2 regions of the Lentihominibacter sp. genome follow, and region 1 is predicted to be linked to the other one. Evidence: riboswitches for the same ligand, from Rfam matches in the RefSeq annotation. Region 1 holds a riboswitch; the other holds the start of a gene.
The links. A riboswitch is a leader RNA that binds a small molecule or an ion and turns the genes downstream of it on or off. The one in region 1 is predicted to bind molybdenum cofactor.

Region 1 (22,584 bases):
AATTCCGGCTCCTGCAGGACCTGTTGGGCCCGTAGCTCCGGTTGGGCCTGTTGGACCCGTCGGACCTGTTGGACCTGCTAAACCTGCCAGCCCCTGGGCTCCCGTCGGACCTGTCGCTCCGGTTACTCCAGTTGCCCCGGTTGGACCCTGTGGACCCGGGAATCCGGCAGGGCCTTGCGGACCTGTTGGACCTATTGGCCCTATATCACCGTTCAATCCGGCAGGGCCCTGCGGCCCCATTGGACCGGTTGGACCCGGAAATCCTATAGGGCCTTCCGGGCCCATTGGCCCCTGGGCTCCTCTTGGACCTCTCGGACCGGGACATCCTCTCGGACCTGTCGGTCCTGTCGGTCCTCTGTCACAGCAAGTATTATTAAAATTGTTGCAGCAACAATCATTATTATTTGGATTATTAAAAAGCATACACTTTCCTCCTTATTAGCATTTCTTATGCCTGACAAATATGAATATACTATTATTCATACGTCATCAGCGTCTATTCTAACGCCTATACTCTACCATATGCTTTTTTTCAGATCCGGTTACATTTTTTTCATGATTCTGAGAACAGGCGCTCAAAATATTTTTGATTTTTTAAAACTGCATCTGCTTTAGGTTTTAAAGATGTTGTGCGCAAATGATACTGCCATGCTTTATAATGATCTCCCAGACGGTCATAACATACACACAGTTGAATAAGCGGAATATAGTCATGATATTCTTTTTGTTCAAATCCTCCTTCTTGACTTTTATCAGGAACTGTAAGAGCCTGTTCATACCAATAAACAGCAATCTCAAAAGTCTTCTGTTCCATAAAAAATCTTCCAATTTCGCAGCAAACCTCAGCCCTTGGCGTATCGTATTTAAAACTATTAAGCAAACTGTTGAGACGATGCTCAGAATCACCTATTTTTTCATAACACAACGCTGTTTGCATACACGCATCTATTTTATTTTCTCTCCATCCTTCAGATGATTTCAAAAACTCCTCAAATACCGATAACGCTTCATCATATTTTCCATGATAATAAAGTTCTCTGCCGTAATAAAACTGATGTCGCGGTTCCAGACTCTGCCCTTCCGCTATTATAGACTGATATATCCTGAGATTTCTGTCTGCATCTGCCGAAACCATCTTCCTGTGTTCTATTTCTATATCTGAATGAATTATCTTACCCCTCGGTGTTACTGCTTCATGTACTCTACCCTCCCATAAAAAACCTTTTTTGTTTTTTATCAGCCTTTCTCTGTAATAAGAAAAATTAGCAGCGCCATCTTCTCCAAATCCAGCAAGATATTTCATCATCACCACGTCAATACTTGGGTCCAAAGTCTCCTTAAGCTCTTTTATCTTTTTCTGGTTTTCCGAAGTAACAACGTCATCGGCATCAAGCCACATCCAATAGTCCATAGACGCTTTACTGCAGGCAAAATTTCGCGCCGCTGCGAAATCATCGTGCCACTCATAATCAAAAACTCTTGAAGTATATTTTTGTGCGATATCTTTGGTAGAATCCGATGAACCTGTATCCACAATTATGATCTCATCTGCGATATCTTTCATCTGCTCAAGTATACGTTCCAGAACAGCCTCTTCGTCCTTTACGATCATGCATAAACTAATTCGAATCATATATGCCCTCCTTTGTTTTTAACGTATGATACATACTATTCGAAATGGGCTTACAAGTTTCATATCGGTACTTCCATTATCTAAAAAGTAGATTTATATTTTATCACCTGTTATAATAGTGTAGAATTTTATTTGATACTATCGACGTTACAGAGGAGAGCAATGAAAAAAAAGAAAGAAAAATTCCCCATCAGATTATATGAGGCAATGAAACATGAACTTAGAGAACATAAAAGCTCCTTCATCATATACAATATATTGCGCTTTTTAGTCATATGTATGATGATCTTTGAAATATTAAACAGAAGTTATGAAAGTGCCTTTTTATGTGTACTTACTTTGATTCTTCTCATAATTCCAAGCTTCTTTCAAGTAGCACTTCGTATAGAGGTTCCCACTGTGTTGGAAATCACCATACTTTTTTTCATATTCGCTGCTGAAATTTTAGGGGAAATATGTAATTTTTATAGTATTTTTCCTTTTTGGGATACCGTTCTTCACACTCTTAATGGCTTTCTTACCGCTGCCATAGGACTTTCTCTTGTACAATTATTAAACAAAAGCGATAAATTGCTGTTTCAGCTTTCACCGCTTTTTACTTCTATCGTAGCTTTCTGTTTTTCAATGACAATAGGGGTTATCTGGGAATTTTTTGAATTTGGAATGGATCAGATATTCAACCTGGATATGCAAAAAGATACTGTTATACATACTATATCATCTGTATCTTTAAACTCCTCAGGAGAAAACATTCCTATAATAATCAAGGATATTCAAGACGTTACTGTCTCCGGAAAAGATCTGGCACTTGGCGGATATCTCGATATCGGCCTCATTGATACCATGCAGGATCTTCTTGTAAATTTCATAGGCGCGCTTGTCTTTTCCATATTAGGATTCTTTTATGTAAAAAATAAAGATAAAGACTCGGTCATAGTCAAATTGATTCTTCATAGAAAAGATAAAGACAAAGACTACCTGTCATACTGAATTCTCTTTTCAAGGCATACGAGATTTACTCCTTTAATACCATTAAAAGAACAAGGTACTATGCCAACTTCATTGTATCCGTTCCTTTTATACATGCTGCGCGCCACTGTATTCTTCTCATTAGTGTCAATACGAAGATATCCGCACCCGTTCTTTACGGCATATTCTTCATAAAAATCCAAAAAAGATTTTCCGTAACCCTTTTTTGAACATTGAGGATCCACTACAAGAGTATGCATCACCATTATCTCATTATCAGGAGCATCAAATTCCCAATGACAGTCTGCATATTCACAGACCTGCTCCTGGTCTATCTTAGCTGCCGCTACTATTTCACCGTTTTCCTCATATACAAATAAGGTTCCTTTACGCAAAGCTTCTTCGGCTGTCTGTTCTGTAGGATAAATTCCCCTTACCCATCCTATAAGTTTTTCTTCAGCTTCTTCTTCTCTATCCAATATAGCATCATATATACGTACTATAGAACTTACATCATCTTTAACTGCTTTTCTTATCATCTGTGACATTCCTTTCTGCCGGAACTTTTCTCTGTGAAATATAAATCATCACAAGAACCGCCGCTACCAATATTAAACTTATCCATTGAGATACAGAAAACATCAGAACACTCCCTCTTGCTGCGTCGCCTCTAAAAAACTCCAGGCAAAACCTCATAGGCGCATACATCAATATATAAATATATAAAACCGTTATCCTGTGACGAATACGTCTCGAAATATATACAAGAATAAAAAAAATAATCATTTCACCGACGAACTCAATTCCCTGAACAGGAAATAAACTGACATTATTAGGCGCAATCTGTGAGGAATTATATATGATACTCAAAGGACAGGATATCTCTATGCCATAACAGCAGCCAACCATAAGACATCCAAGTCTGGCTATGCCATGAGCAAGCGCAAATCCAGGCACCAGCACCGGCAAAAAATCAATTATATTTTTTTTATATCTGCCCGCTGTATACCAGCCGGCTGCCAGCGCTCCTAAAAGCCCTCCGTAAAACACCATCCCTCCACTGGCATATTTTATAAAAATCAATGTCAGCGGCATATCTCCCGACGATATATCCTTATATATCTCTCCCGATGAAACCATAAGGTACAAGATTTTCGCTCCTATAACAGCTCCTATCGCTGCGAAAATAAAAATATATACAGTATCATCTCTATCAAGAGCAAATTTTTTGCAAGAAAATAAGGCATATGCCAGTGCTAAGCATACGCCCAATATTCCAATCAAACCATATACAGGGATTTCCCTGCCTAATATCACTATTTCCGATATCACATTCCGGCTCCTATACCCGCGATTCCTAACATGCCTACACATGCAACGCATGCAATAAAGAAAAAGGCTCCGCCTATGGTTCCTATTATGGATAACACAAACCCTGCGGTTCTTAATCCTCCGTCAAATCCCGCTTCCTTGGATTTAGATGCAAGAACCAGCCCTATAACTCCCAATATTACAGAAATTATAGCCGAATAGCCAAAAAACCAGAGAACAACTGATATTATACCTAATACAAGTGATGCCACCGCCTGGTTCTTTCCCGGAATCTCCCCGTTGGGGCCCTGATTGTCATACATGTTCTGATTATTATTCTGTTGCTGCATTTTTACTTCTCCTCCTGTTAAGATATTACTTTTTATTTAGTATACCTTACAATACTTTGAAAGTAAAGATACTGTCTTATTTCATCTGTCTTTGTTCTGAAAACCGTTTGGTTTTCTGACAGACCATGGAAATAAACGGCCGCACCTCGTACAAGAATCCGGCCTCTTAACGCTTTCTGCTTTTGGCCCTCTGGGAACTGATCCATAATAATACCATTTTTTTATCAACTGCCCGCAAGCCGGACAAGAATCCAATAATGAAGAGCCGCATTCACTGCACACTTGCCCCGCTTTTACCCTTCTGAAATCCGTCTTTACATGTCCTTTCTCACATATATGGACATAAAAACTCGTCATATATTGATTTTCCTTTCCTCGCCATTCCTATATGATAAAATGATAGACCACTGAATATCAGCGGTCTATCGTCATTACTTTGCTTTTTAAAATCAATTCTGCATATTAATCCCAGCTTAATGGATTTGCCTTAAGTTTTTCCAGCTCTTCATACATATCGGAACCGAGGAAATACTTGCCAGGCTTAGAAGGTTCTTCTCCTCTGGCGATAGCGTCTATTCCTGCCTTTACTTTCTCAGGAGACGCCGGCAGATCATAAATTCTTACTCCACATGCATTATTAATAGCATTTATTACAGCTACATGATCTGATGACTGGAATGCCTCTGAAGCCCCGGATGAACCGAAAGGTCCTCTTTCATCGTATCCGTCAAGATGTATAGCCGTCATATCATCAGGAATATCCTTGATATAAGGCACTCCTGCTCTCAGCATATTAGTATCTTTTCTGACATCCTCATAGTTTTCGGAAAGAGCAAATCCTATAGAATGAGACATACCGCCGAACGCCTGACCGTTTACAGACTGAATGTTACCTACTTTACCTACCCAGTCAACGCAAGTCATCTTATCAACTGTAGTCTTTCCTGTAGCTGTCTCCACAGAAACTTCTGCCAGATACAGAGCATAAGTATAAGCATAAGTAGGTTCGCCGCTTCCATCATTAGGATCCAGAAAATCGAAGTAATCCCATTCATCTGCCGCTACCCAGTGTCCGTCATATCGTGTAGGAATGCCTTCCGCTATCATTTCATCATAAGTTCTGTAAGTTCCATCTTCCTTACGCATAGCATCTGCCAGGTTTTTAGCCGCTACGATAGATGCTTTACCGTTTGCAAAGTGAGATCTTGAACCTGCTGATTCACCTGTATTAGGGCAATATTTACTGTCTGTCTGTATTACTTTTACATCATCAGGTGTAACTTCCGGGAAGTAAGGTCTGAGCGCTTCCAACGTACATACCAGTGAACCTGCGTCTCCACCCTGTCCCTGATCCTGCCATGTATCATACTTTCTGAATTTGCCGTCTCCTACAAGTTCGATAGCTACAGTAGCTTCATCAACTCCGCCAAGACCTACGTTGTATCCGCCCCATGCGATACCTACACCCTTTCTGATTTCAGGTGTGTCTTCTTCCTTGGCTCTCTTTACAGCTTCATCATAAATAGGTTTGAGAGTATCCATCATTTCTTCCATTGGATACTGTAGGAAGTTTCTCTGGTTGAGGTTTGTATCTCCCGGTCTTGCTATATTCTTATATCTGAATTCAAATGGATCCATTCCCATCTTTTCAGCCATCATATCTATCAAAGCTTCGCCGCATGTATAAGCCTGAGGTGCACCGTATCCTCTGTAAGGAACGCCGAAGTTGTGATTAGTAACGGCACTTCTTGCCAGTCCGACAACATTAGGAACATAGTAAGGGAAGAACATGAATCTCAGAATCTTAGTAAGCTTATCATCACCCATTTCAGGATATGCACCATTGTCAAGTCCTGAATCAAATTCGCCTGCCAGAATCTTACCGTTTTCATCACATGCAAGTCTTGCATTAAAGAATGCAGGAGAACGCTTACCGGAGAATGCCATGAATTCAGCATAAGTCATTGATAATGCCACAGGCATACCCGTAACCTTTGTTGCTGCTCCTGCCAACGCATATGAAGCTGCGTTCATTGCCCATCCGAATGAACCGCCTGTAGGATTCTCTATTACACGAAGATCTTCCACAGGTATTCCGATAGCTTCTGCCATATCATCTCTGTCAAAATACAGAGTCATTGTCTTACAATGTACACAAAGCTTACCATCTTCATCATAGTATGCCTGAACTGTATCTCCTTCTATGGACATATGAGGCTCTCTTGATGAATAGAAGCTTCCTTCAACTGTATACTCAGCATTATCTATCATATTGGCTACATTGTCATAATCGCCTTTGAGTACAGGCTGAGTACTGTATATATTGTCAAATGACGCGTGAATCCTCTGCGCATCCGGTTTAACTGCTTCAAGATAACTCATGTATTCAGGAAGCTGTTCCAGCTCTACCTTTACTTTTCCTGCAGCTTCTCTTGCATGATCTTTAGTATCAGCAACCACCATTGCGACAGGATCTCCCCATCTTACGATCTTTTCGTCCTGGAGAAGTTTATGAGTCTGCTCGAATTCAACTGTTCTCGGCGAGAACTGATATGCCATAAGTTTATTTGCGCCTTCCAGATCCTTCGCCGTGATGACTTTAACAACTCCAGGCATTTTTTCGGCTTCGGAGAAATCAATGTTCAGTATTTTGGCATGGTTAGTCTTCATTGGCATTACCAGAACCGCATGAAGAGTTTCAGCCGGCATCTTAAGCTCTATATCATCACCATAATCACATACTCCGCATGCTTTTGCCATAGCATTAGGTCTTACGAGAGGCTTTCCATAGAAACCTTCTTCGATATCTTTTGACCAATCATATGTAATATCTTCAAAAGTTTTCTCTCCGCGCATGATAGCAGCAGCTTCCATGACAGCATCCACTATCTGCTTGTAACCTGTACATCTGCACACATTCCTGTGCTTCTGGAACCAGTCACGAACTTCTTCTCTCGTAGGATCAGGATTTTCCTGCAGAAGCTGATAAGCTGAAACAATAAATCCCGGAACACAGAAACCACACTGAACCGCACCTAAATTTACCCATGCATACTGAAGCGGATGAGGGTGAAGAGCGGTACCAATACCTTCAATCGTCATAACAGAACTGTATTCTTCTATCCTGCTTATCTTTCTTGTACATGAGCGGACAACTTTTCCGTCTAATATCACAGAACATGCGCCGCACACGCCTGTGCCGCATCCTACCTTTGTTCCCGTCAGTCCCAGACGACGAAGTACGGATGCCAGTGTATCCTTTTCAGGATCACAGATGAACATACGGTCAGCGCCGTTGATGTTCAAGGTCATTTTCTTTAAATTCATAATAATTGCCTCCGATTTCACAACATTACTTTAACTACGCAACAACAAAATACCTGAGCGATACTTCTCGCATAATAAAAACCCTTTTCCGCACAGCGAAAAGGGCCTTTAAAATGCTAAAGACAGATGTCATCGAGCTTATGCTCTGTTAAAAACTATTGCTTCAGGGCATCGAATATGCACTTGTTCAGGTTTTATACAGAGCCGGCACTTTATCCTTTCCAAATGCGGGAGGAATGCGTGTTTCCACGCAGACCCTAACGTTCCTGATTCCATGCTTTGCCAAAGCGAAGGAAATAAGGACTCGGATCTTTATTCATTTATTACGTTGATAATATTTTATCAGTAAATACTGAAAAAAGTCAACTATATATAGTGACTTTTTAATATCCACTTGCTGTATTTGTATAATATATTTGCAATATTAAAATAATGCCGGATATCCTTCTGAATTTATGTTGTTCTGAAAACACTTTTACTGTTATCCGACAAATACTCCATATTTATCAGTAATCACTTTTTCTTTCATACCGTACTGGAGTCGATCCTTCTCTTCTATCTGTATTTTCCCCGAGATTATACTTTTTTCTTGTTTCTGCTGCAATCCTATATGTTCTGTGAATAAGATTCATACATTTTCCAACTGCCCCTATTATCAATATATCATAACAAAAATACAATATTTTATTATAGTATAAGGAAAGTACAGGTCTTGACAAAACATATACAGACAGAACCACAGCAGCCGCCAATATTCCATGATACAAAACATTTCCCTCACCGGCTACCCCTGTGCTTTCTATTATATACCTTATAGGGATATGCAGCAAATACACCGTCATGGTATTCCTCCCTATACAGGAAAGCCAACTTTCTTTTTTTCCCGCAAGATTAATCAATACCATAATCCATCCCAAAGCTGTCACTGCTAAAACCAACCTGGCAAATATACCCTCAAAATTACTCATCCCAAATGCCAAATAGCATTCTTTCATCTGCCATACCTCGGTGTCCCAGACTTCACCATATGCCATAAATAAAGAAAATGCAACCAGAAATATCAGAACAATGATCATGATACCCTTCGGTATATCTCTTATTTTCTCAATGTGTTTTTCTTCGCATTTATACCCTAAAATAAAGAAAAAGAAAAAAGAACATATCCTTCCTAATGCTAATTCTTCACCTAAAAACGGAATACATCCAGAGATCAGCATTAAAAATACACTTATGTGTACAATATATGGAATCTTATAAATCGACTTAAGAAAAAACCTATACACAAACATTACCAGCATAAACCACAAAGCAAAAGATGGTTTAAAAAAATTAAGCTCCGCATTGCCTGAAAGTATATACCTGCTTATAAACATCAATGGCATCATAATTATATACGGTAAAAGAAAATTTTTCACAGCTCCGTCTCTGCATTTCTGCAGATTTTTGGAAAAATATCCGGAAAAGAATAAAAAGCCCTGCATTATGAAAGAGAACGCTGTGATATATACTGTCCCGTCAAAAGACGACAGCTGAAAGCTCCCTCCTACTCTCAAATAATGAGCCGTTATCACGGAAATCATCAATATTCCTTTGATATTATCCATCAGATGATTTCTTGTTTTTGTCTCTTCTGACGATATAACCTGCAAAGATACCTCCTATTAACATTTTTTACACAACAAAAAATCTACTATGTTATTATTCACAAAATAACATAGTAGTCAACATATCTCACATAATTTCCAAGAAACTTTCATAATATCTTAATTTAACAGAATATATTTATTCTTCCCACAGACATTTCTTTATATCTACATGGTTCAGATCCTTCATAGGAACACCTTCCTTCATCAAAAGCCCCCTTTGATCCTCCCATCCGGGAACAAGTCGACCTGCATGATTAACCACCCTATGGCACGGATATTCCCCATATAACTCAGACATTGAAAGAACCCTTCCTACAAGGCGAGCATTTTTTTCACGTCCTATAAGTCTCGCAATCTGTCCGTAAGTCGCAACACAGCCCTCCGGAATCTCCTCAACTACAGATAATATTTCATAAAGGAGATCTTTGTCTAAAAGCATCTTCATTACGATATCTTCCTATTTTCACGGATCTGAGAATAAACAAAATCAAAGAGTTTTACAACATTATCATTTAGAATACTCTCACCTTCTTTATATGTTTCATTTTCGCGGGCGTCCACAATATCCTTAGCTCTTTCTGAAGCTCCTGTCTGTGCCATATCAAGAACAAATGAATCTTGATCCCTTATAGCCGTTACCGCAATAACACAGCATCCTGCCAACTTGAGCTTGAGACCGTACTGGTCTTTCACATCTCCATCTATCTTCTGATATCTCCTCTGTAAATCGTCACACACCGCTATCCATTTATCTGCTACTTCTTCAAAAGTTCTTTCTGCTATACTCTCTCTGTACTCTGCTCGGCATGTTTCATGATCGTGATTAGAAAGGGTTTTCCATGTAAAATACTCAAGAATAGAAAATACACACACCTCATGAACTCCATACTCTATATTATCGAGCCCCTCGAACGGAGGAATCTGAAAAAAGTCTCCAATATCATCATATAATCTTTTGAAGGCATCATCAGCTTTATGATTCTTCATAAAGCTGTCAAAATCAGCTTTTATCGATTCAGTCTCCTCCATAAGCATATCCACATCGTAAAGCTTACGTTCTCCACTGCCTATCATGTTCTCATAATATTCTTCACATTTTTTTACAGTTTCGGGTTTCAGACCCTTTGTCAGGCTTTTAAGATCTATTATTTCACCTGCGATTTGTCCCCTTGTCAATTCTCGTTTTTCACCCGTACATATTCTCTGCATTTCCATAGCAATTTCATAATCCATAGCTTTTCTTTAAGCCTCCTGTTTTTAATATATAACACGTCTATATTATATCCAGTTTGCCAAGTAAAATCAATTATATTACATTCATAAAACCTATGTGCTTACCATGGATAAAATTAAAGGTGCAAAAAAACTAAACTCTGTTAATATGCCTAAACTTTAATTTTACTCCTCCAGTTCAAAAGTATAGCTGAGTTTACAATGACAATAATAGATCCGGCATTATGTACGAGTGCTCCTATCACAGGAGTAAGTATACCTGTAATAGCAAGTATGACAGCAATAAAATTCAATATCATAGAAAAGCTCATATTACACTTTATGGTTGCCATCATTCTTTTTGACAGAGCAAGAAGATGTGGAAGTTCTTTGATTTCATCATCTATAAGTACAATATCTGCCGCATCCACTGCTATATCGCTTCCAACTTCTCCCATTGCAATTCCCACATCGGCTTTCTTCAGGGCTGGAGCATCATTTATACCATCACCTATCATGCAGATCTTTTTTCCTTGTTCTTGATATTGCTCTATCATGCCAAGCTTATCTTCCGGAAAACATTCTGCGTATACTTCTTTGATATTTAAACGTTCCGCTATAGAAACTGCTGCACTTTTATGATCTCCTGTCAAAAGTACAGGTCTGATTTTAAGTGAAATCAGAGATTTTATCATATCAGGACTTTCCGATCTTACGGTGTCAGACAAAGCCAAATAGCCTGCAGGTTCTCCATCTGAAGCTACATATATACTCGTACATCCCCGATTTGAAAACATATTCACAGCAGCTTTCTGTACCTTTGAAAACAGAATATTGTTATCCTTCATCATAGCTTCATTTCCGGCCAACAGTTTTTTCCCTTTAATAACACAGGAAACGCCTCTTCCGGGGATCATTCTGAATTCATCCGGCTGTTCGGGAACCTTTCCCATCTCGTTAATATAGCACCTAACTACAGCTTTGCCCAGAGGATGTTCTGACAGCTTTTCCGCTGAAGCACAAAAACCATATATATCCTCATAGCTATATTGACTCAAAAAACTTCTTACTGCAGTTACTTCAGGTGTTCCATATGTCAAAGTTCCGGTCTTGTCAAAAGTTACTTCAGAAACAGATGCCAATCGCTCCAAAGCATCTCCTTCACGTACAAGAAATCCGTGTTTCGTAGCGTTCCCTATAGCTGCCATAATCGCAGTAGGAGTTGCCAGTACGAGAGCACATGGGCAAAAAACCACGAGAATAGTTACTGCTCTGATAAGCTCTTCTGATACAAGCCATGTAAATCCTGCTGCTGCCAAAGCCACAACAACTATCCACGTAGCCCATCGATCTGCTATGCCAACGATCTCTGCTTTCCCCGCATCCGCTGACTGTACAAGTCTTATCATTCTCTGAATAGAACTGTCTTCTCCTACTTTTACAGCCTTCATCTCAAAAGGGCCAAACTGATTTACAGTACCCGAAGAAACCTCATCACCTTCCGATTTGTCTACTGGTAAAGATTCTCCTGTCATAACAGCCTCATTCACCGACGTCTTCCCTGATAGAACAATCCCATCAACAGGAATAGTCTCTCCGGGCAATACTCTGAGAATATCATCGACAGCTACCTGCTGCGCAGATATAATCTTTTCTGAACCATTTTTTATAACTCTTGCAGTCTGAGGAGTAAGATGAACAAGTTTTTCTATCCCGGCTCTTGCCCGTTCAACGGTAATATCCTCCAAAAGCGCTCCCAGCTGCATAATAAATGCCACTTCTCCTGCAGCAAAATCTTCTCCTATAAACACCGCTGCAATAAGCGCCATTGAAACCAGTACATCTGCTTTTATATCAAATTCAGTGACAAGGCCTATGACAGCTTCAAGAATTATAGGAATTCCGCACAGGATTATAGCTATCCACGCTAAATCAAAAGAAAGGTCAAAAATATGAAAGATACTTAACAAAAGAGATATACCGGAAATTGCAAGCAATATTATCTCTTTTACAGTTCCTCCAACATTTAAAAAAGTTTCCACCTTTTTCATAAAAATCTTCATAATAACTCCTCTCATTATACCTATGCTGGTATAAGTATTATAAGCAAATTATACCTATAGGGGTATTAGTTGTCAAGATGAATTTGTTTTATTATCCTCATACAATTTTCCCCCCAAAAAAAATATGCTTACTAAGAGCACTGTGTGTTGATTACCCTTATAAGCATACTTAAAAGCTTAAATTATCTGCTGACTAAACTCTATTACATATTGGCAAACCGCTCTACAGCTTTAGTAAAGTTTTCAATAGTCTGATCCGCGTCACCATGTTCTATGCCATCACGGACACAATGTTTAATATGTCCCTCAAGAACTACCTGCCCGGCTCTGTGAAGAGCTGATTTCGCAGCATTTATCTGCGCAAGTACATCCTCACAGGGAACATCTTCGTCCACCATTCTATCTATAGCCTGCACTTGGCCTATTATTTTTTTTAATCTTCTGTGCAGATTGTCTGCATCCATACACTGTCTCATATCATTCCTCCATATTATTCCCATCACTATACCTATATAGGTATATGTATTTATTATATGATAAACAAGCAATAAATGTCAATAAAATGCATTTTATTTAAAATCTGATATTACCCATTACAGATAATTCCCCTGTAAATATCATAATCTTCCTCTTTAAAAACATTAAATATAACTTTTTTTATTTCTGTACTTTTCTTTAAAAAATCAGTAACTGTCTTTATGGCTATTTCAGCTGCTTTTGCACGCGGAAATAAAAATTCACCTGTAGAAATACAGCAAAAAGCTACTGATTTCAGCTGATTTTTCGCAGCCAATTCAAGGCAGGAACTATAGCAGGATGAAAGCTGATGGCATTGTTTTTTCGTAAGTTCTCCCGATACGACAGGTCCAACTGTATGCAGTACATATTTACTTGGAAGATTAAAAGCAGAAGTTAATCTCGCACTTCCGACCGGCTCTTTATGTCCCTTCATCATTTCGTTACATGCAAGCCTCAGCTGTACTCCGCTTATGCTGTGAATGATATTGTCCACACACCCGTGACATGGAATAAAACATCCCAGCATGGTAGTATTGGCAGCATTCACGATAGCATCAGCATCAAGTCTTGTGATATCTCCTTTCCACAAACTGATACGATCTGCAGAAGGCAGTATTGACTCAAACTCATCTCTCACAGATAGAATTTTTTCAGCCGAAACAACTCCTTTTAATCTTACCTTTTCAGATAAATACTGATCCTGAATTTTAATAAATTCTGTACTTACAGGTTTTGGCAGGCGCACATTCATCAGTCCTCTTAAAAGCTTGTCCTGAAAATATGCCTCATCAGAAACTTCCATATCAGGATATTTCATTGATTCTGCTAAAAGTGCTTTTATCAGAAATAATCTTTTTTCATCGTGTGTCATATCGTGTTCCTCTCTCAACAACCACAGCCATCATGCTATCTTTTTAAGGATCTTACCTATATCATCATTTATACATGTGGCTCTCTGTACTATGTTTTCCGGGCATACTGCTTCACCTTGGTTAATACAAGCATATGATGCTCTGTGATTTTTTGCTGCCATCTGCCAGAATGGATATTTTATTATACCGGGAGTGTTCATTCCCACTCCAAGCTCTAAAAACAATATTTTGCTTTTCCTGTGATTTCTCAGAAATGTCATATACCTTTCGTAAGCTTCGTGCCAGCTGTTATTTTCCACAAACGTACTGTCTGATCTCAAATTCATAGACATAGGACGGCCGCAAATAGGACATTTCGGTATAAGACGTGAAGGAATCCTCATCTTCAGGCTCTGTTTTTCAGTTATATACAACATGCCTTTTGCATCAAAAGAAAACCCCTGAGCCCTGAGCATGGCTCTTACTTTGTGTTCATTATCATATGTCTCATTATGACAAGGTTTTGAACACTGCCAAAGACCATAATCTCCTTGAGTATAAAAAAGTCTCTTCTTAGCAAATCCTGCCTTTTGAAAGCAATGATCCACATTAGTTGTTATTACAAAATAATCTTTATTCTTAACAGCACTGTACAAATCGTCATATACACTTTTAGGGATTCTCTGATATCTATTGATATAAATATTCCTGCTCCAAAATGCCCATTGCTCTTCAAAAGTTTCAAACGGATAAAATCCCCCCGAATACATATCATGAAATCCGTATTTTTTCTCAAAATCAAAGAAATATCTACCGAAGGTTTCTCCGTCATATTCAAATCCTGCTGATGCAGAAAGACCGGCTCCCGCCCCAATTACAACGGCTTGCGTACTTTCCATGATTTTCTTAAAATGCTTTATAACTTCTGAGGTATTCTTTTCACTCTCATTAAAAACTTTAAAAAACATATTGTTAGCTCCTTCCATATCATGATAAATACCATATGTCAATGCCTGTATCAATATCAGTCATTCTTCTGATTTTTTCATCTGCCGTCTTGATTATAATTTCCCCTGTATAATTTATCCTAGCATCCTGCAAATGTCCTGCCACCACAATTATATTACCTTTTTCACTGAATGACGAAAATACTGCATGGCCATGAAGGAACGGTTCTCCTGAATCTCCTTCAGATATATTCCCCATAAGAGAAACCATTTCCAGCATTCCTTCAATATAAGACACATTAAAATCATTTTTTTCCGGCTCCCACGAAGAAATCTCAGCTTTATCACATGCACCGATTCCCTGAAAATAGCCTGTTAAAATATTTTCTTTTCTGCAGATATCATATATAGATTTTGTTACCGACTCGCCTTTATCTACACGAAGGTAGATTGTATTTTCTATCCTCTTATAATCCATAACTATTCTCCAAAATTATCATTCTACTGATCTGAATAAAAGTTTTTCCACAAATTCGTCAGCCGGATTTTTTCTTACCGCATCAGGACTGTCGTATTGCTTTACGCATCCTCTGTCCATAACAAGAACTTTAGTCCCCAGCCTCATTGCTTCATTAATATCATGAGTAACGAATAAAATTGTTATACCGGTCTGCTCATGTATACGTATTATCTCATCCTGCAGCATCCCTCTTGTTATCTCATCTACCGACCCAAAAGGTTCATCCATAAGAAGAATCTCAGGAGATGCTGCCAGAGAGCGGGCTATACCTACCCTTTGCTGCTGACCTCCCGAAAGCTGATAAGGATATCTTTCTTTCATGGAAAATTCCAGTCCTACTATATTCATCCATTTATCGACTGCCGCATCTATTTTCTTTCTATCTCGTTTATTGAGAAGGTTCGGTACATAGGCAATATTCTTCGCTACCGTCATATGAGGAAACAGTACGCTTCCCTGAACGCAATAACCTATGCTGCGTCTCAAACTTGTAAGATCAGTCTGCCTTGTATTCTTACCATTCACTATCACATTTCCTGATGTGGGAATAATCAGCCCGTTTGCCATTTTCAGGAGAGTAGTCTTGCCACACCCGGATGATCCTATGACAGTAACAAACTCTCCTTTTTTCACTTCAAAATTAATATCACTTATCACCTGACTATCACTATATACCATAGAAATATTTTCATATCTTATTATTTTACTATCTGTCATTTTAAAAGCCCCTTTTCCTGCAAAAAATCTTTTGCCACATCTTCCGGAGACTGTCCATCTATTTCTACTTTATAGTTAAGCCCTGCCATTTCGTCATCAGTTATAAGGTTGTCCATCTTATCAAAGACACTCTGAAGCTCCGGATATTCTCTGATCAAATCATTCCTTACTACAAAACCGCATACATATGACGGGTATAGACCTCTGTCATCTTCTAAAACCACAGCATCTGCGGCTGAAAGCTGACCATCTGTTGTAAAGATATTCATAACATCTATTTTCTTCTGTCTGAGAGCATCATATTTAAGACCTATATCTAAATCCATAGTATCAGCGAACTTCATTCCATACGTTTCATACAGAGCCCTGTATCCATCTTCACGCTCAAAGAAATCATATTCTGCTCCGAATATCAAATCTCCTGATATAGCTGCCAGATCAGAATAAGTCTTAATATTATACTTTTCAACAACTTCCTTTGTCACCGCAATTCCATATGTATTATTAAAACCCGTCATACCACACCATGTCATCCCCAGTTTATCGTAGCCTTTCTGAAGTTCGCTGAACATACTTTCATCATATATGCTTTCCTCTTTCAACACAGCATTCCAGCCGGAACCCGTGTACTCAGGATAAAAATCAAATTCGCCTCTTTCCATAGCAGGCTGTATATTAGATGTACCGCCTCCCACTCCTTCCGTTATATTTACCGTAAGGTCTGTATCCTGCTCAATCAGTATTTTTATCATACTTCCCAAAATATACTGTTCCGTCATAGGTTTAGTAGCCATATTTATAACACCTGTTTTACTACTGCATCCTGTAAAACCTACAATAACCAATAAAATCCCAACTATCAAAACAACTGTCCTCTTCTTCATTTTATCCTCCCTGTTACTCTTTAAATTGCTTTATGCTTATAAGTATATTTCTCTATCTTTCCTATCACAAGGTCTGCCAAGACAGCCAGTAAAGCTATTAAAAAGCTCCCTAAAACAGTCATAGCTTTATTATTTGTAGTTATCCCTCTGTATATAGCAACGCCCAAACCTCCGGCCCCTATAAAAGATGCTATTCCTGCAAGAGCAATAGTCATTACTGCCATATTACGTATCCCCGCTGTTATCACAGGCATCGCCAAAGGTAACTTTACTTTAAAAAGAACCTGAACTTTAGTGCCTCCCATCCCTGAAGCTGCTTCAACTATCAGAGGACTGACATTCGCAATACCTATATAAGTATTGCGCACCATAGGCAAAAGCGCGTACACACTGAGAGCTATAACTGCAGTCGTATCTCCTATCCCTGAAAAAGGGATTAAAAATCCGAGAAGGGATATTGATGGTATAGTATAAATAAAATTGACTATTCCCATAACTATCTTTGAACTTTTTTTAAATTCACTGATCAATATGCCTATTCCCAGACCCGCTGCTATAGATATAAAAATAGATATAAAAGATATTTGTAAATGTTCTGTCAAAAGTCCTGCAAAAAAATCCCATCTTTCCATTAATAAGACTACTGTTTCTTCAATCATGATTTCTCCTTTCTACATACTGCTGCGGACACTTTTCAAAACAAAATCCGCAAAGTAAACAATGCGCCTGCTTCATATAAAAATCCCTTAATATCTTCTTTAAACATCTCCCAATGTGAAACTCTTTCTGTATATCGGCCAAACACCTAAATCAAAGAATCCTTCCTTGTCTGAGGGTATATACAAAACACTTCTAATACTGATGGTCAAACATCATTTCAGAAATATTTCAGAAAAAGGTCTTTTTGTCCTTTTCTTCTCAAGTTTTTTTTGAACACCTCTCTTATAAGTTATCTGTGGATACCCAAATCCGATTATCATCGGCACATAATGATCATGAGGTATTTGCAGAATATCCCTGATATCAGGCATCAGCTCCAGATAATCAAGAGAAAACGTCATCATCACTGCTCCTATCCCTTTCGAAACACATAAAAGTTCAAAATATGTTCCGGCAATCACTGCATCCTGCTGCGGAGTTCCGTTTCCCAAAGGTACATGAGGTATAAGCAAATGAGGAGCTCCGCAAAACAACATATCAGGTCTTACAGTCTTTTCCCACTTTTTCATCTGCTGATAAGATTGTCTGTCGAATCCTTTCGGATATATCCCATCTGCTGCAAGCTTCTCCATCTCTCTATATGCAAGCCTGCGAAAATATTCCATTTTATCTTTATCATCTATAAGAATAAATTCCACTTGTTGCTTATTGCCTCCATTAGGTATATTTGCCAGCAAATCAATCATATGATTGACTATACTTTTATCTACATTACAATTCTTATATCTTCGGCACGAATGTCTGTTTACAACTAAAGAGTCCATAATCTGCCCCGCTTTAGTTATATCAGGAATCATGATACTCTCCTCGGGTTTTAGCCCAAACACTGATATTGCCGCTGTCGGACATACAGCTAAACAATGCTGGCATTTCCAGCAGCCATTCCATCCAAACTCAGCGACTGATTCTATTTCAGGTCTATTGTTCTTATTCATATAAAGTATCCCGCCGGGACAAACCTTTACACATTTTCCGCAACCTATACACTTTTTTACATCTACCTTAAATTCTGCAATATTCATTTTTTCCCTCCCTTGTTTCAGGAGTTATTTTATAAAAAGCCTGTCTTTGCAACAAGTACGCACTTTTTTATAAGAATACGCACCTTTTTGTTACTTTTTCATGATTTCAGACTTTATAGTATAAAGTTTTTTAACAGCATGATATATACGTCAATCTGCCATACAGTCATCATTGCTCCAAACTTTGCCTTATGTTAAAATAAAAACAATATTTTGAAATTCATCACGTTAAATAAAAAAAGAGGGTAATGATATCATGAAAAAGAAAGACGAACTTCCCGCATGTCCTGTTGCAACAACAGTACAACTCATAGGCAGCAAGTGGAAACTTCTCATTATACGGAATCTCCTTGTAAGGCCATGGCGTTTCAACGAACTTCAAAAAGATCTCGAAGGTATAAGCCATAAAGTTCTGACTGACAGTCTCAGATCTATGGAATCTGATGGAATCATTAACCGTACGGTATACCCGGAAGTTCCTCCGCGAGTAGAATATTCTCTCAGCCATCTCGGAGAATCTATGCGTCCTATATTGGACGCCATGGAAAACTGGGGCAACGGATATAAAAAAACTTACAAAAATGAAAAATGATTTTCAGTCTCTTCGGCTTTTATAAAAGCCTTGTTGTACCCATAAGAATAATGCTATACTGTAACCCGTTGAAATTAAAATTCTATATTTATTTGTCGTATTGGAGAAACTCTATGTTTAAAAAAAAGCCACAAAAAAGGTCAATATCAAATATGCGGAGATTCTGGATCATCTCGACGGTGTTCGTCCTTGTGGCAGCCACTGCAGTCTTCGGAATTCTGAGAAACTATCTTGAAAAAATCAATCAAGACTCGGTAAGTAAAATCAATCAGGTTCATATGAAGGAGAGCAGCAGTGAAATACAACATCATTTTGACACTATTATCAATCTGCGTATCTCGCAAGCTCAGTCACTTTTATCAGAAGCTCAAAACGAAGATAATTATGATACCATCATGTACAATCTTTCAGTGGGAGCTGATGCATTTGGTTTTACTTTCATAGGTATGTATCAGGAGGACGGAAATCTTCTCACGATTTATCAAGACAAAGATGAAACCATCAACATCATAAACGAACAGCCGTTCCGCACATCGATAAAAAACGACATCGATAAAGTAGCTCTAGGAGAAACTCAATCAGGCGATTTATTGTTCTTACAGGGAGTACCTGCTGATTTTTCCATTGGAGAAAATAACGGAATAGCATTGGTTACCGGCGGTCCCATGGATTTTTTGAATGAGGAACTGTCCCTGCAGGACAATGGCGATGGATGTCTTTCTCACATCATCAGAAACGACGGCTCTTTTATCATCAAAAACGATGATAATGCAACAGAAAACAATTATTTGGACAGGGTATCAAAACTGGCTGAAGCCAGCGGCATGGACAGTGACAAAACGTTATCTGATATAAAGCAAAAAATGGCAGACAGGGAAAAATTTTCTCTGTATTTTTCTGACGGTACACTAAATCATCACTGTTTCTATTCTCCGCTCACAAATTCAGAATGGTATCTGGTAACCCTTATGCCTGAAGGCGCTACTGACAGTATCATACAATCCAACAGTGACCTGCGTCTCAAAGCTGTAATGATATCCGGTTCTATCATTTTGTGCATTCTTTTGGGAAGTTTTATACTTTATTATCTTTCGGAGAAGCATCAGAGGAGTATCGTTGAAAAAGCCAAAGCCGATGCTGAGGCTGCCAAAGCTGAAGCAGATCATGCCAATAAAGCAAAAAGTGAATTCCTCTCAAATATGAGCCACGACATCCGAACGCCTATTAATGCAATATTGGGCCTTGCTACACTTGCCCAATCCCGAACAGACAATGAAAACGATATGAAAAACTATCTTGAAAAAATAATACTTTCAGGAAAACATCTTTTAGGGCTTATCAATGATATATTGGATATGTCAAAAATCGAAAACGGTAAACTAACACTCAATATCACTCCTACTTCTCTTCGCGAAACAGTTAATACTGCCGCAGAGATAATAAAACCTCAGGCAAACGCAAAAAATCAATTATTTGATTTGTTTATTCATGATATTACTGAAGATATGGTCTTCTGTGACAATGTACGCCTTAATCAGGTCCTCTTGAATCTACTGTCCAATGCAGTTAAATTTACTAAAAAGAACGGAACTGTAAGGTTGACTGTATGGCAGGAAACACCTGAGGAAAACAGCGAATATATACGTACACACGTCATAGTACAAGATAACGGAATAGGAATGTCAGAAGAATTCCAAAAAATAATCTTCGACTCATTCTCACGCGAAAACAAAGAAAATATCATGCGCACAGAAGGTACAGGTCTGGGTATGGCAATTACAAAAAATATTATTGATGCTTTTGGCGGAACCATTACAGTGAAGAGCCACATTGATCAAGGTTCCGAATTTCATATAACACTGGACCTGAAACCATGTGTTCCGAAAAGAGAAGAACACAATCTGCCCGATGAAAACAACACTTTAAAGGAAGAAAAACACGGCCTTCAAGGGAAACATATTTTAGTAGCCGAAGATAATGAACTTAACTGGGAAATAGCATACGAACTTCTGACTGATTTTGGGCTTAAACTATATCATGCAGAAAACGGAAAACGTTGCCTCGAAATGTTCGAGGAATCAGAACTCAATTACTACAGCGCCATTCTGATGGACGTCAGAATGCCGGTAATGGATGGTTATGAAACTACAAGAGCAATCCGATCATTGCTCCGCCCGGATGCTGATCTTCCTATCATCGCCATGACAGCAGATGTTTTTTCAGAGGATATAAAACGTTGTCTGGACAGCGGTATGAACGATCACATTGCAAAGCCAATAGATATACAGCAGGTAATGGCAACTCTGGAGAACACTATAATAAAAAAACAATAAAACCATGATCTCCCATCATCTCCAGATATATGAAGATGATGGGATTCTATTTGCTTTCGTTATTTCGGTATTTACATAATCATCGACATCAGATTTACTGAGAGAAACTATTCCGCAAGACTTAGCACTGATAACAAAACATTTCATTTTCCTCCGAGTTTGTTTTTTGCTTTGAATTTATATCATAATATATAAACCCACTATCTTTAATAAGGTGATTATAACAGCAAAAATAAAAATAAATCAGCCCGGATGTTTAACAAAAACTCTTATTCCATACATTATCAATAGAAGTATCCATGCAAAAGCTTCAGCGTATGCTATAACCATATTCCCAAAAAAAGAAACAAGCCCATAAGACAATATAATACGAACTGCCAGAGAAACTATTCCTGCAACACTGGAGTATACCACATCCCCCAGCCCTTCAATATAGCCCCTCATAGCTGTAGCTATGCCAAACACAAGATAAAAGCTTGCCAAACGGTAAAAGAAATTCCGTCCGATATCTATAGCAGCCTCACTTGCACCAAATAGACTTATCAAAGAACCTCCGGCCAATACGATCAGTGCTGTCAACATAACTGAAACTATCACCATCAAAGCAGTTCCCACAAAAAAAATTTTTCTGGTCTGCCTTATTTTCCCCGCCCCGTAATTCTGAGCCACTATAGTAGAAATTCCGGAACCGAGATTGATAATAGGCAAAAGCGCCATAGTATCTATGCGATAAGCCGTAGTAATAGCCGCAACTGTCTGAGTCCCGAATCCATTCATAAAATTCTGCAATATTATACTTCCAAAAGCTGTTATACTGGACTGTATCATGGGAGGCAGCCCAAAATTAAATCCCTGAACCAAACACCCCTTGTCCACCAACTTTTCCCTGAATGAAAAACGAAGAGACGTATATTTGCTTGACGCATAAATTATTATGAACACAGCCATCGATATTTGTGAAAGAACAG
Region 2 (10,782 bases), on a different contig from region 1:
AAAGAACTCCTATTCCTGCAGTTATTATTATTCTCACGACATTGGTGAATTTTTTTCTGGACCACATTAAATAAAGCCCCACAGGCCAGAAGATGACGAGAAACAGAATGACAAACCAAGTTTTGTAGGAAACACCTTCTTGCTTAGGTATAGTGTAATCAGGGGTTTTGAAATCAGAGGAAGCGGAGTTGCTGTCTCCTGTGAATTTATAGTTATAAGTTTCATTATTCTGTCTGTTTTCTCCGGTTGCCTGGCTGTATGTATCTGAACCGGAGGCTGCATTCTGCTTAGAATTTGTTTTTTCTGACTGCAATGAGTCTGTTTCAGACGTTTGGCCGGTTTGATCTGAAGTATTCATATAATTCGAGCTTTCTCCGGATGTATTTTCTTCATATGGTGATATTATTTCTTCGGGCAGGGTATTTACTTCCGAATCTTGGCGGGATGAGTAAGGGGCTGGATCTGCCATTTGGGCTCCGCATTCAGTACAGAATTTTGTCTCGGCTTCATGGCCGCAGTTAGGGCATTTTTTCATGATTTCTTTTCCTTCTTAGACGCATAGATAAAATTAAACTGAAGTAAGTTTATAAATCTGCTGTCCCGTTCTGTTGCTGTAAATTTAAGATTATTATACTTGTTTTTTCCATATTAGTATATATTTTTCTTTATAAAATATAGATAATTCAGTTTATTTAGTCAGATGGATTTTAAATGACGAAGACATTTTTATTAAATTTAAGGGATACTATTAAAAGCGGACATATAGTGTAATTGAAAAAAATTATTAAAATTTGAGAGGAGAAGGCCTCCTCTTAAAAAGACCGATGTGGGATAAGTCCTGAGTTCAAAGAGACGACCGACAGTTACGAAGCTTTTTTTAATGGGTATTGTAAATTTATGGAGGAGTATAATAATTCAGGTAAGATTATTATAATACTGCGTTTCTCAGATATGAGTTTTGCGAAATCAGTACTTGCTGGTAAAAATTTAACGATTTTATTGCAAAAATCCTTATAATTTAGTAAACTAATTTGAGTTAAAAGAAGAAATTTACAACTTATTAATATAAAGGGAGTAGTTATATGTTTTTTTCTAATAAGGGAGAAGTGAAATTTACAGAGACTATACTGAGAGATGCTCACCAGTCCCTGATGGCAACAAGGATGAGAACTGAGGATATGCTGCCTGTGGCAGAAGTAATGGATGAGATAGGATATCATTCTATAGAATGCTGGGGCGGAGCTACCTTTGATGTATGCATGAGGTATCTGAACGAAGATCCGTGGGAACGGCTTAAAGAGTTGAAAAAGAGGTTTAAGAAAACAAAACTTCAGATGCTTTTGAGGGGTCAGAATCTGCTGGGATATAATCATTATCCCGATGATGTGGTAGATGTGTTTATCCGCAAATCTGTGGATAACGGGATAGATATTTTCCGTATATTTGATGCTTTTAATGATGTGAGGAATCTGGAGCGGGCGGCTTATGCTGCCAAGCAGGAAGGTGCGCACGTGCAGCTTGCCATGGCATATACTGTAGGGAAAAAATATACGTTTAAATACTGGAAGAAGCTGGCTAAGGATCTGGAAGAGCTGGGAGCCGATTCTATATGTATAAAGGATATGGCGGGACTTCTTATGCCTTATGAGGCGGAGAATATAATAAAAATGCTGAAGAAAACTGTCAGTGTTCCAATTCATGTGCATTCTCACTGCACCAGTGGGGTGGCGCCTATGACTTATATGAAGGCGGCCGAAGCGGGATGTGACGTCATAGATACGGCGCTGTCTCCTTTTTCAATGGGAACGAGTCAGCCTGCCACCGAAGTTATGTATGAGACTTTTAAAGCGGGAGGACTAAACGTAAAGCTCAATGAAGATGCTATGACTTATGCGGCTGAATATTTTCGTAAATTCAGAAGGCATGCAGAGCAGGAAGGTCTCATAGATATAAAAATGATGGATGTGGATACCAAAACTCTCCAATATCAGGTACCCGGAGGAATGCTGTCGAATCTTTATATGCAAATGAAGGAACAGAATATGCAGGAAAGATTTGATGAGGTGCTGAAAGAGATTCCTAAAGTTCGTGAAGATTTGGGTGAGCCACCTCTCGTAACTCCGTCCTCACAGATAGTGGGAACACAGGCTGTATTCAATATAATGACAGGAGAACGCTATAAGATGGTCAGCAAGCAGACAAAAGCTATCTTAAAAGGCGAATACGGAAAGACTATAAGACCTTTTAATAAATCTGTCCAAAAAAAGGTGTTGGGAAAAGAACAGGCTATTACATGCAGACCTGCTGATCTTCTCAAGCCTGAGTTTTTCAATAAGAAGAAAGAACTGGGAGAAAAGGCTTCAACTGAGGAGATACTGCTGGCTTATATATTGTTTCCACAGTCTGCGGAATCTTTTTATAATAAAGATGAACAGTGATTTTTTATAAAATGTTGTTGTTTAAACAACATTATGTTAAACTGTAACAGACAGTTTGATGTTAATCATAAAATTTAATAATTCCGAACATATATTTCTAAAACTCGAAGGTCATGAGATATATGTCGATGGGCCTGTCGGGAAACTTCCGGGCCTCCCGTTATGGAAAGGAATGATATGAAGGCGAAAAAAGAATTTTTCATTCCGAAAAATTCTTTTTTGTTTGTTCTGCGTAAAGTGTAGATAATTGCGGCAGAACTCGTATTACATACATTCCTTTTTTGTTTGGGATTTATGTAATGAATATTTATGATAATAAATGGCAATCGTCATTTATTGGATATTATTATGTAAAACGGAGGTAGTTTATGAAAAAGAAAATTTTAACAGTAGTTTTGGCTCTTGCCGTATTGTTCTCCATGACAGCGATATTATCAGGCTGCGGAAATGAAGAGAAAAGTACGGAAAACAAAGGAAAGATTATTCTGGCAACTACGACCAGTACAAAAGACAGCGGTCTTTTGGATGAGATTCTGCCTGTTTTTGAAAAAAAATCAGGCTATACTGTAGATGTAGTGTCAGTTGGCTCCGGAGAGGCAATGAAAATGGGAGAGAATGGGGAAGCTGATGTATTATTGGTTCATTCTCCCGCTGCAGAAAAAGAGTATGTCGACGGAGGACATGCTGATGAAGATGGAAGAATGGACGTAATGTATAATGATTTTGTTGTCATTGGACCTGAGGCGGATCCTGCGGGCGTAAGCAAGAATGCACAGGATGATGCGTTGGCTGCATTTGAGAGTATTATGGAAAACCGACAGATATTTGTATCCAGAGCAGACGATTCGGGAACTCATAAGAAAGAATTGTCTATTTGGGAAAAAGCAGGTCTTAATCCTTCCGGAGACTGGTATATAGAAGCGGCTGCAGGAATGGGAGATGTAATCACCATGACAGACGAAAAAGCCGGATATACATTGTCCGACAGAGCTACATGGCTGAATGTAGGAGGACAGACAGCGCTTAAGATCCTTTGCGAAAAAGATCCGAGCGGGTTACTCAATAATCAGTATGGGGTTATTTGTGTAAATCCTGAAAAAAATGAGAATATAAACCATGAGGGAGCGAAGGAATTTCAGGAATGGTTAGTATCGGAAGATACACAGAATCTTATCGGTGAATACGGTGTGGAAGAATATGGTGAAGCATTGTTTGTTCCAAATGCAAAATAAAGCGTAAAGGTATATATAATATGGATACTATCGGACACGGGATTACAGAAGCTATAAAATTAATATTTACAGCAGATAAGGAAATTTTTCAGATAGTGGGACTGTCTCTTTATATCTCTTTTTCATCTGTTGTAATATCTTCTGTTATAGGAATTCCGGCTGGAATATTGATAGGAACGTATGATTTTAAAGGTAAGGGAATTATAGTCAGGCTCATATATACGTTTATGAGCCTGCCTCCCGTAATAGCCGGTCTGACGGTTTTTTTGATATTCATGAGAAGAGGTCCTCTTGGAAGCCTGCAGCTTAATTATACTGTGCCTGCGATGGTAATAGCGCAGGTCTGTCTTGTTACTCCCATAATCATAGGCTTGACTTACAATATAGTTAAGGAAAAGGCAAGGGCAGTGAATGCTCTTGGGATAACGCTGGGAGCGGGAAGAATTCGCAGGGGCAGACTTTTGATTTATGAAATGCGCGTTGGAGTAACGACTGCAGTTGTTACAGGTTTTGGCAGAGCTGTCTCCGAAGTGGGAGCAGTAATGATAGTGGGCGGCAACATTAAAGGTAAGACACGTGTTATGACTACTTATATTTCCGAGCTCAAAGGAATGGGAAACTATGACAGAGCTATAGCTGTAGGAATAATCCTTTTGCTGATATCCTTTATGGTGAATGCTGTGCTTTATCATTTTCAGGAGCGTGAGAGCAGGTGATTTGTTGCATATATTGCTGAGATTATTGAAAAAGAGTTTTGGAGAGAGGTCTGTACTTGACATTGACAGCGGTGAAATAAAACATGGAAGCAGAACTGCTGTCATAGGGCCTAATGGTGCCGGAAAAAGTACGCTTCTCAATATAATGGCAGGAATACTTAAGCCGACCTGTGGAAATATTTATTACGATGGCAGTAAAGAGTTTCCTGGGACAAATATAAGTCTCGTATTTCAGGAGCCCTATCTGATATCCTCAACTGTAGAAAAGAATATTGCCTATCCTCTAAAGATAAGAGGTTTTTCAAAAGAAGATATTTTAACTCGTACGAATCTTTTAATGGAGGAACTTAATATTCACAAGATTAAAAAACAGAGACCGTGGAATCTTTCGGGAGGAGAGAAACAGAAGGTTGCACTTGCCAGGGCATTATCATTTAAACCGGGACTTCTTTTGCTGGATGAGCCTACTGCAAATATAGATCCTCATACTACAGCGGAGATAGAGAAGATGCTGGTTGAAATAGGTGAGAAAGAAGATATAACCATAGTTACGGTGACTCACAATTTAGCTCAGGCAAGACGAATGTGTGATCAGGTGATAATGATGCATGCGGGAAAGATTATAGAGACAGGCGACTGCGAAAATATTTTGAAAAAACCTTGCAATGAGATAACCAGAAAATTTATAGAGGGGGAGCTGCTGATATGATAGGTGTTAATATGATTGACAAAAATTCAGTGGGTACGTTATAATTATATCAAATATATTAATATCACTCCGATTCTCATCAGACACAAGATGCCGGTGAGGACGTTAGGGCGGCAGAAGTGATTCTGCAGCCTGCCATTGTGCAAAGGAGAACCTTTTAATCAAAGAAAAGCGCATTTTCTTAAGGTCTTCTGTTGCACTTTTTTAATATGCGGAAATATTGACAGAGACGAAAATGTATTTTCTATTCTGCATGGGGAAGGAGTAAAGGAATATGAAAAGACTCAAATTCAAAAAAGCTAAATGTATAGGCTGCCAGTTATGTGCGCAGGTCTGTTCTGCATACAAGGAAGGCGAGTACATACCTTCAAAGGCCAGAATTGCCATAGAGACTTACTATGATAAGGGGGCGCTTAAATATGCGGATCATTATTGTATTCTTTGCGGTATCTGTCAGAAGAATTGTCCGACGGGAGCAATAAGCATTGATGAATACATTAAAGTGGATTTTGACAAATGTATAGGATGCGGTACATGTGCGGAAAAATGTCCTAAAAAAGTCGTAAGGATAAGAGATGAAAAATCATACATCTGCGATACCTGTAAGGGAGATCCTAAGTGTGTGAAGACTTGTCCGCAGAATGCACTTACATTTGAATAGGCAAAGGAGGTAGAGTTTATGACAATGCTGGGATATCAGAATAACGTATTGAGGATAAATTTAAAAGAAAAAAAGGCCTCCGCGGAGCCTTTGAGAATGGATTTTGCCAGAAAGTACATCGGATCAAAAGGTCTGGCAATAAGATATATGTATGAAGAGCTTGACCCGGGGATCGATGCACTGGGTGAAGACAACAAGCTGTTTCTGACCACAGGACCTCTTACAGGAACTCCTGTGCCTTGTTCGGGAAAGCTTTCGGTGGCAGCAAAATCGCCGGCTACGGGAACGATGAATGACTGCTCCATAGGAGGTCATGCAGGTATAAAGATAAAGTTCGCCGGATATGATATGATAATTTTTGAAGGAATTTCGGAGGAGCCATGTTATGTGGTTATCGAAGACGATAAAGTGAAATTTCTTGATGCAGCAGATCTGTGGGGCAGAGGATCTCATGAAGCAGAAGCTGTTTTAGCGGAGCAGTACGGTACCGACTACAGCATAATGTCTATCGGACCTGCAGGCGAAAAGCTTAGCAATATGGCATGTATAAATTCCGACTATTACAGACAGGCCGGAAGGGGCGGCATCGGAGCTGTAATGGGATCAAAGAAGATGAAGGCTATCCTTATCAAGGGAACAAAGGGTGTAAAGGTAGCTGATATAGAAAAGACTACAGACAGAATACTTGAGATACTTCACGATGATGTTCTTCAGGAAGACAATACATTCGTTTACGATGCCGGAACAACAGCGTTCCTTGAAGCGTGCGGAGACGGCGGAATAGTCCCTTACAAGAATTTCTCGGGAGCAAACGATCCTGAATGGGAAAAATATAACGGAGATGTACTCATGCAGTACAGAGAAGGCAAGAGAGGATGCGGAAGCTGCGGACTGGGCTGCGGCAATTTCCTTAAGATAGGGAATGCCGTATGTGAAGGTCCCGAGTACGAAACTATTGCCGTTGCAGGACCTAATGCCGGTATAACAGATCCTGAGCATATAGTAAAATTTAATGAAGTCTGCGACAATATGGGTCTGGATACCATAAGCGCTGGAGACACCATTGTATGGGCCATGGAAATGACAGAAAAGGGTCTTTACGATTTCGGCATCAGATTCGGCGAAGCTGATAAGATGATCGAGATGGTAGAGCTGATGGCGCGCCAGGAAGGCGTGGGAGCGGATTTATGCAAGGGCGTGAAATACTGCTCCGAAAAATATGGCGGTACAGATTTCGCTATGCAGGTTAAAGGGCTTGAATTCCCTCAGTATGAGCCACGTGGTTCATGGGGAATGTCATTGGCGTATGCGGTTTCCGACAGAGGCGCATGTCATATGAGAGCATATGCTCCGAATGTGGAGGTATTTGCCGCAGCAGTTCCTCCGTATACATCAGAAGGAAAAGGTCAGATGGTATATGAACTGGGAGAGTTCAATGCAGTTAAATTCTCGTTATGCATATGCGACTTTTGGGGGACTATAACATATGACATTATGGCGGAGATGCTTACTATGATAACCGGGGAGAAGTGGACTGCCGAAGAAATGGGAGAAGTCGGCAGAAGAGTTCTCAACATAGGAAGAGCATTCAACCAGAGAGAAGGATTTAACAGAGCCAACGATACGATCCCTAAGAGACTTGTAAGAGAAGCTCTGGGAGGCGAAGGTCCGGCTGCGGGACAGAAGATTCCTCAGGAAGCTTTTGATGATATGCTTGATCAGTATTATGAAGTAATGGGCTGGAATAAAGACGGCACAATGCCGGAAGAACTGATTCGGTCTATTTTGTAGAAAATAATATTGAAATTTTGACTAAAGCCGGTAAGCAGAAAGAGCTTGCCGGTTTTGGCGTATTTATAAATAAGTAAAGTTGGTGTATACTTGGCCTATAGAAAGGATGAGTAATTATGAAGGTAACCATAACGCTCAGAGGAACGCTGAGAAAGTATTTCGGTGAAGATAAAGAACGTGTATATGATGTTCCTGAAGGCTGTACATGTGATGAAGCGCTGAAGATTGCAGGATTGGATTACAAGAAGATAAAAAATTTCGGATTTGTTTCAGTAAACAACAAGAGAGTAATGATATATGACAAGCTTCAGGAAGGCGATCTGCTGAAAGCCTTTTCAAAAGTTTCGGGAGGATGATATGAGGAAAAGACGTTATGAGAGAAATCATACTGCCATTTTACAAGAAGAAAACAGAATTCTTGCAGGCAAGAAAGCATGCGTAGCAGGCTGTGGAGGTCTTGGCGGGGGAGTAATCGAAGGACTTGTACGCACCGGCGTGGGAACTGTTGTCGCCGTGGACGGAGATGTTTTTGATGAAACCAATCTCAACAGACAGGTATTTTCCAATGAGGAGAATATGGGAAAGTCCAAGGCAGAGGAAGCTGCAGTGCAGAGCAGGCTGATAAATTCAGAGGTGGAAGTTATCGCCGTCAATAGCTTCATAGATGAAAAAAATGTCAGGGAAATCATTGCAGATTCGGATGTGGCAGTGGATGCTCTTGATAATGCGGAGGCCAGAAAGATGCTGGAAGCGGCATGTGAAGAGGCAGGCATTCCTCTTGTTCATGGAGCGGTGGCCGGTTGGAACGGACAGGTTTCAGTTATAATGCCGGGTCAAAGAATGATAGAGGCTTTATATGAAGGAGAATCTGTCGGAGGAGACGAAAATGATACGGGGAATCCTTATTTTACGCCTGCAGTGATTTCGGCGCTGGAAGTTGCGGAAGCAATAAAGCTGCTTCTTGGAAAAGAAAGCAGCCTTGAAGGCAAGCTGCTTACGGTGGATTTGATGAATCATCAATATGAAATAATAGATTTTGGAGAATAATAATGAGAATGGTTATGGTGAAAGGTTTTTCCAAGACGGGAAAGACAACTACAGTCTCAGCACTTATAAAAGAACTGAGAAGACGAGGCTATACGGTGGGAACTCTCAAAGATATACATTATGAAGAATATCGCAGCGATGTGCCTGGGACGGACACTTATGTTCACAGGGAAAGCGGAGCATACACAGTGACGGCGCTGGGACCAAATGATACAGTCATAATGATGGATTCGAGAATGAGTGCAGAGGCTCTTTTAAAATATTATAAAGAGGACTTTATAATACTGGAAGGCGACTGCGGAATAAAATGTCCTACAATAATTACCGGCAGGAATACTGATGATATAGATAAGAGAATGTGCGATGAGGCTATTGCCATATCGGGAGTAATAGCAGAAACAATGCAGGAGTACAGAGGATTTCCTGTCATTAATGGAAGAAAGGAAGTGGAGAGATTGGCAGATCTGATTGAAAAAAAGACGAAGGAACATGAGGAGGAAGTTGATATACAGCTTATCATAGACGGCAAAGAGATAGGAATGGTGCCTTTTGTGCAGAGGACTCTGCAAAATGTTGTAATAGGCGCAGTAAAGGCTCTGGATGGCTATGAAGAAGGTAAAGAGATAGTAATAAGAATAAATTAGATAAGAGGACTGTAAGATATGAGATTGCTGAATGTTGATACCATTGATGAAGCACGGGGCAAGCTGCTGGAAAACGCGGCGGGTAAAATTCCCGGTGTTGAATATATTGATTTTTCAAAAGGTCGGAACAGAGTTCTTGCGGAGGATATTACCGCGGCCGAAAATGTTCCCGGCTTTAATAAGTCCACTGTTGACGGATATGCCGTGAGAGCCAAAGATACTCAGGGAGTTTCGGAAAGCATTCCTGTGTTTCTGGATGTTGTGGGGGAAGTGTCCATGGGGGAAGCTGCCGCAAAAGGCATCAATCCCGGACAGGCATGTTATGTTCCGACAGGAGGTATGCTGCCGGAAGGTGCCGATTCGGTGGTTATGATAGAGCATACAGAGAAATTTGATGAAAACAGCATTGCTGTGTATGATTCTGTATCGGTTGGAAGGAATGTCATATCAGCAGGAGAAGACATCGGCATGGGGACGGTGTTCCTTAGAAAAGGTACCTTAATGAGGCCGCAGGATACAGGCGTTCTGGCATCAGCCGGAGTTTCGCAGATACCGGTTTTCAAGCCGTGGAAGGTGACGGTGATATCCACAGGCGATGAGCTTGCAGGTGCGGACGGCGCCATAAAACCGGGGCAGACCAGAGATATAAATACTCATTCCCTGTCAGCAGCAGCTGAAAAAAACGGTTTTGTCGTAGCTGAGAAGCTTGTTCTTAAAGATGACAGAGATGCAATAAAGAATGCCATTTCAAAGGCTATGGACATCAGTGATGTGGTAATCGTATCGGGAGGAAGTTCTCAGGGAGATAAGGATTATACTGCAGACATAATGGAGGAGCTGTCAGACGTTGGGGTGTTTACCCATGGCATAGCGGTAAAACCGGGAAAGCCTACTATTTTGGCATATGACGGCAAAAGCGGGACAATACTGGCAGGACTGCCGGGACATCCTGTAGCTGCGCTGCTGATATTCGAATTGTTTATAGCATGGCTGTACAGACAGCTTACCTGTCAGAAAGAGCCAAAGAAAACCATTGCGCGTATTACGGAAAATGTGCCGTCGGCAGGGGGAAAGGCTACATGTATGCCGCTGGAGCTTACAGAGGGCAGTGATGGGGTGTACGATGCAATACCTGTTCTGGGAAAGTCCGGCTTAATGACTGTTTTGACAAGGGCTGACGGATATACTTTGACAGATACCAATTCGGAAGGACTTAAACAGGGAGAGTTTGTAGAGATTACACTGTTTTAGGAGAGGATATATATGAGCAAGAAGAGAAATCTATATTTGAACACCATTTCGGTGGATGAGGCAAGAGAAAAATATCTGAAGGCCGTTTCGGGGCTTTTAACCATGCCTGCAGAGACGATTCCGGTAACGGAAAGTCTGGGCAGAGTAACTATGAGCGCAGTATACGCCAGATACAGCTCACCTCTTTTCAATGCGTCGGCTATGGACGGAATCGCTGTATCGGCAAAAGATACGGAAGGCGCTACAGAGACTTCTCCGGTAATTTTGCAGGAAAATATGTATACTGTAGTGGA

Region 2: another riboswitch for molybdenum cofactor. It lies ahead of ACLR96_RS09400 (substrate-binding domain-containing protein); the one in region 1 lies ahead of ACLR96_RS02465 (molybdopterin-dependent oxidoreductase).

The regions. Positions count from the first base shown of each region.
Region 1 is NZ_JBKTXS010000005.1:40,994-63,577, reverse strand. Features, by position in the region: partial or broken gene ACLR96_RS02500 (hypothetical protein) at 1-423, opposite strand, end outside; gene ACLR96_RS02495 (glycosyltransferase) at 554-1,633, opposite strand; gene ACLR96_RS02490 (hypothetical protein) at 1,796-2,623, shown strand; gene ACLR96_RS02485 (N-acetyltransferase family protein) at 2,608-3,141, opposite strand; gene ACLR96_RS02480 (prolipoprotein diacylglyceryl transferase family protein) at 3,122-3,934, opposite strand; gene ACLR96_RS02475 (hypothetical protein) at 3,931-4,263, opposite strand; gene ACLR96_RS02470 (DUF2321 domain-containing protein) at 4,345-4,620, opposite strand; gene ACLR96_RS02465 (molybdopterin-dependent oxidoreductase) at 4,726-7,590, opposite strand; molybdenum cofactor riboswitch at 7,789-7,912, opposite strand; gene ACLR96_RS02460 (acyltransferase family protein) at 8,097-9,239, opposite strand; gene ACLR96_RS02455 (MGMT family protein) at 9,373-9,681, opposite strand; gene ACLR96_RS02450 (hypothetical protein) at 9,681-10,469, opposite strand; gene ACLR96_RS02445 (heavy metal translocating P-type ATPase) at 10,622-12,511, opposite strand; gene ACLR96_RS02440 (metal-sensing transcriptional repressor) at 12,715-12,987, opposite strand; gene ACLR96_RS02435 (protein-ADP-ribose hydrolase) at 13,098-13,901, opposite strand; gene ACLR96_RS02430 (Sir2 silent information regulator family NAD-dependent deacetylase) at 13,932-14,849, opposite strand; gene ACLR96_RS02425 (PCC domain-containing protein) at 14,869-15,306, opposite strand; gene ACLR96_RS02420 (ATP-binding cassette domain-containing protein) at 15,325-16,065, opposite strand; gene ACLR96_RS02415 (glycine betaine ABC transporter substrate-binding protein) at 16,062-16,949, opposite strand; gene ACLR96_RS02410 (ABC transporter permease subunit) at 16,970-17,608, opposite strand; gene ACLR96_RS02405 (nitroreductase family protein) at 17,822-18,691, opposite strand; gene ACLR96_RS02400 (winged helix-turn-helix transcriptional regulator) at 18,948-19,283, shown strand; gene ACLR96_RS02395 (ATP-binding protein) at 19,397-21,616, shown strand; gene ACLR96_RS02390 (hypothetical protein) at 21,632-21,763, opposite strand; gene ACLR96_RS02385 (MATE family efflux transporter) at 21,860-22,584, opposite strand, start outside.
Region 2 is NZ_JBKTXS010000043.1:855-11,636, reverse strand. Features, by position in the region: gene ACLR96_RS09415 (Ltp family lipoprotein) at 1-535, opposite strand, end outside; gene ACLR96_RS09410 (DUF6591 domain-containing protein) at 832-1,017, shown strand; gene ACLR96_RS09405 (pyruvate carboxylase subunit B) at 1,083-2,438, shown strand; molybdenum cofactor riboswitch at 2,508-2,627, shown strand; gene ACLR96_RS09400 (substrate-binding domain-containing protein) at 2,807-3,670, shown strand; gene ACLR96_RS09395 (ABC transporter permease) at 3,691-4,386, shown strand; gene ACLR96_RS09390 (ATP-binding cassette domain-containing protein) at 4,388-5,095, shown strand; gene ACLR96_RS09385 (4Fe-4S dicluster domain-containing protein) at 5,370-5,756, shown strand; gene ACLR96_RS09380 (aldehyde ferredoxin oxidoreductase family protein) at 5,775-7,547, shown strand; gene ACLR96_RS09375 (hypothetical protein) at 7,664-7,903, shown strand; gene ACLR96_RS09370 (ThiF family adenylyltransferase) at 7,905-8,594, shown strand; gene ACLR96_RS09365 (molybdopterin-guanine dinucleotide biosynthesis protein MobB) at 8,597-9,238, shown strand; gene glp (gephyrin-like molybdotransferase Glp) at 9,257-10,489, shown strand; partial or broken gene ACLR96_RS09355 (molybdenum cofactor synthesis domain-containing protein) at 10,502-10,782, shown strand, end outside.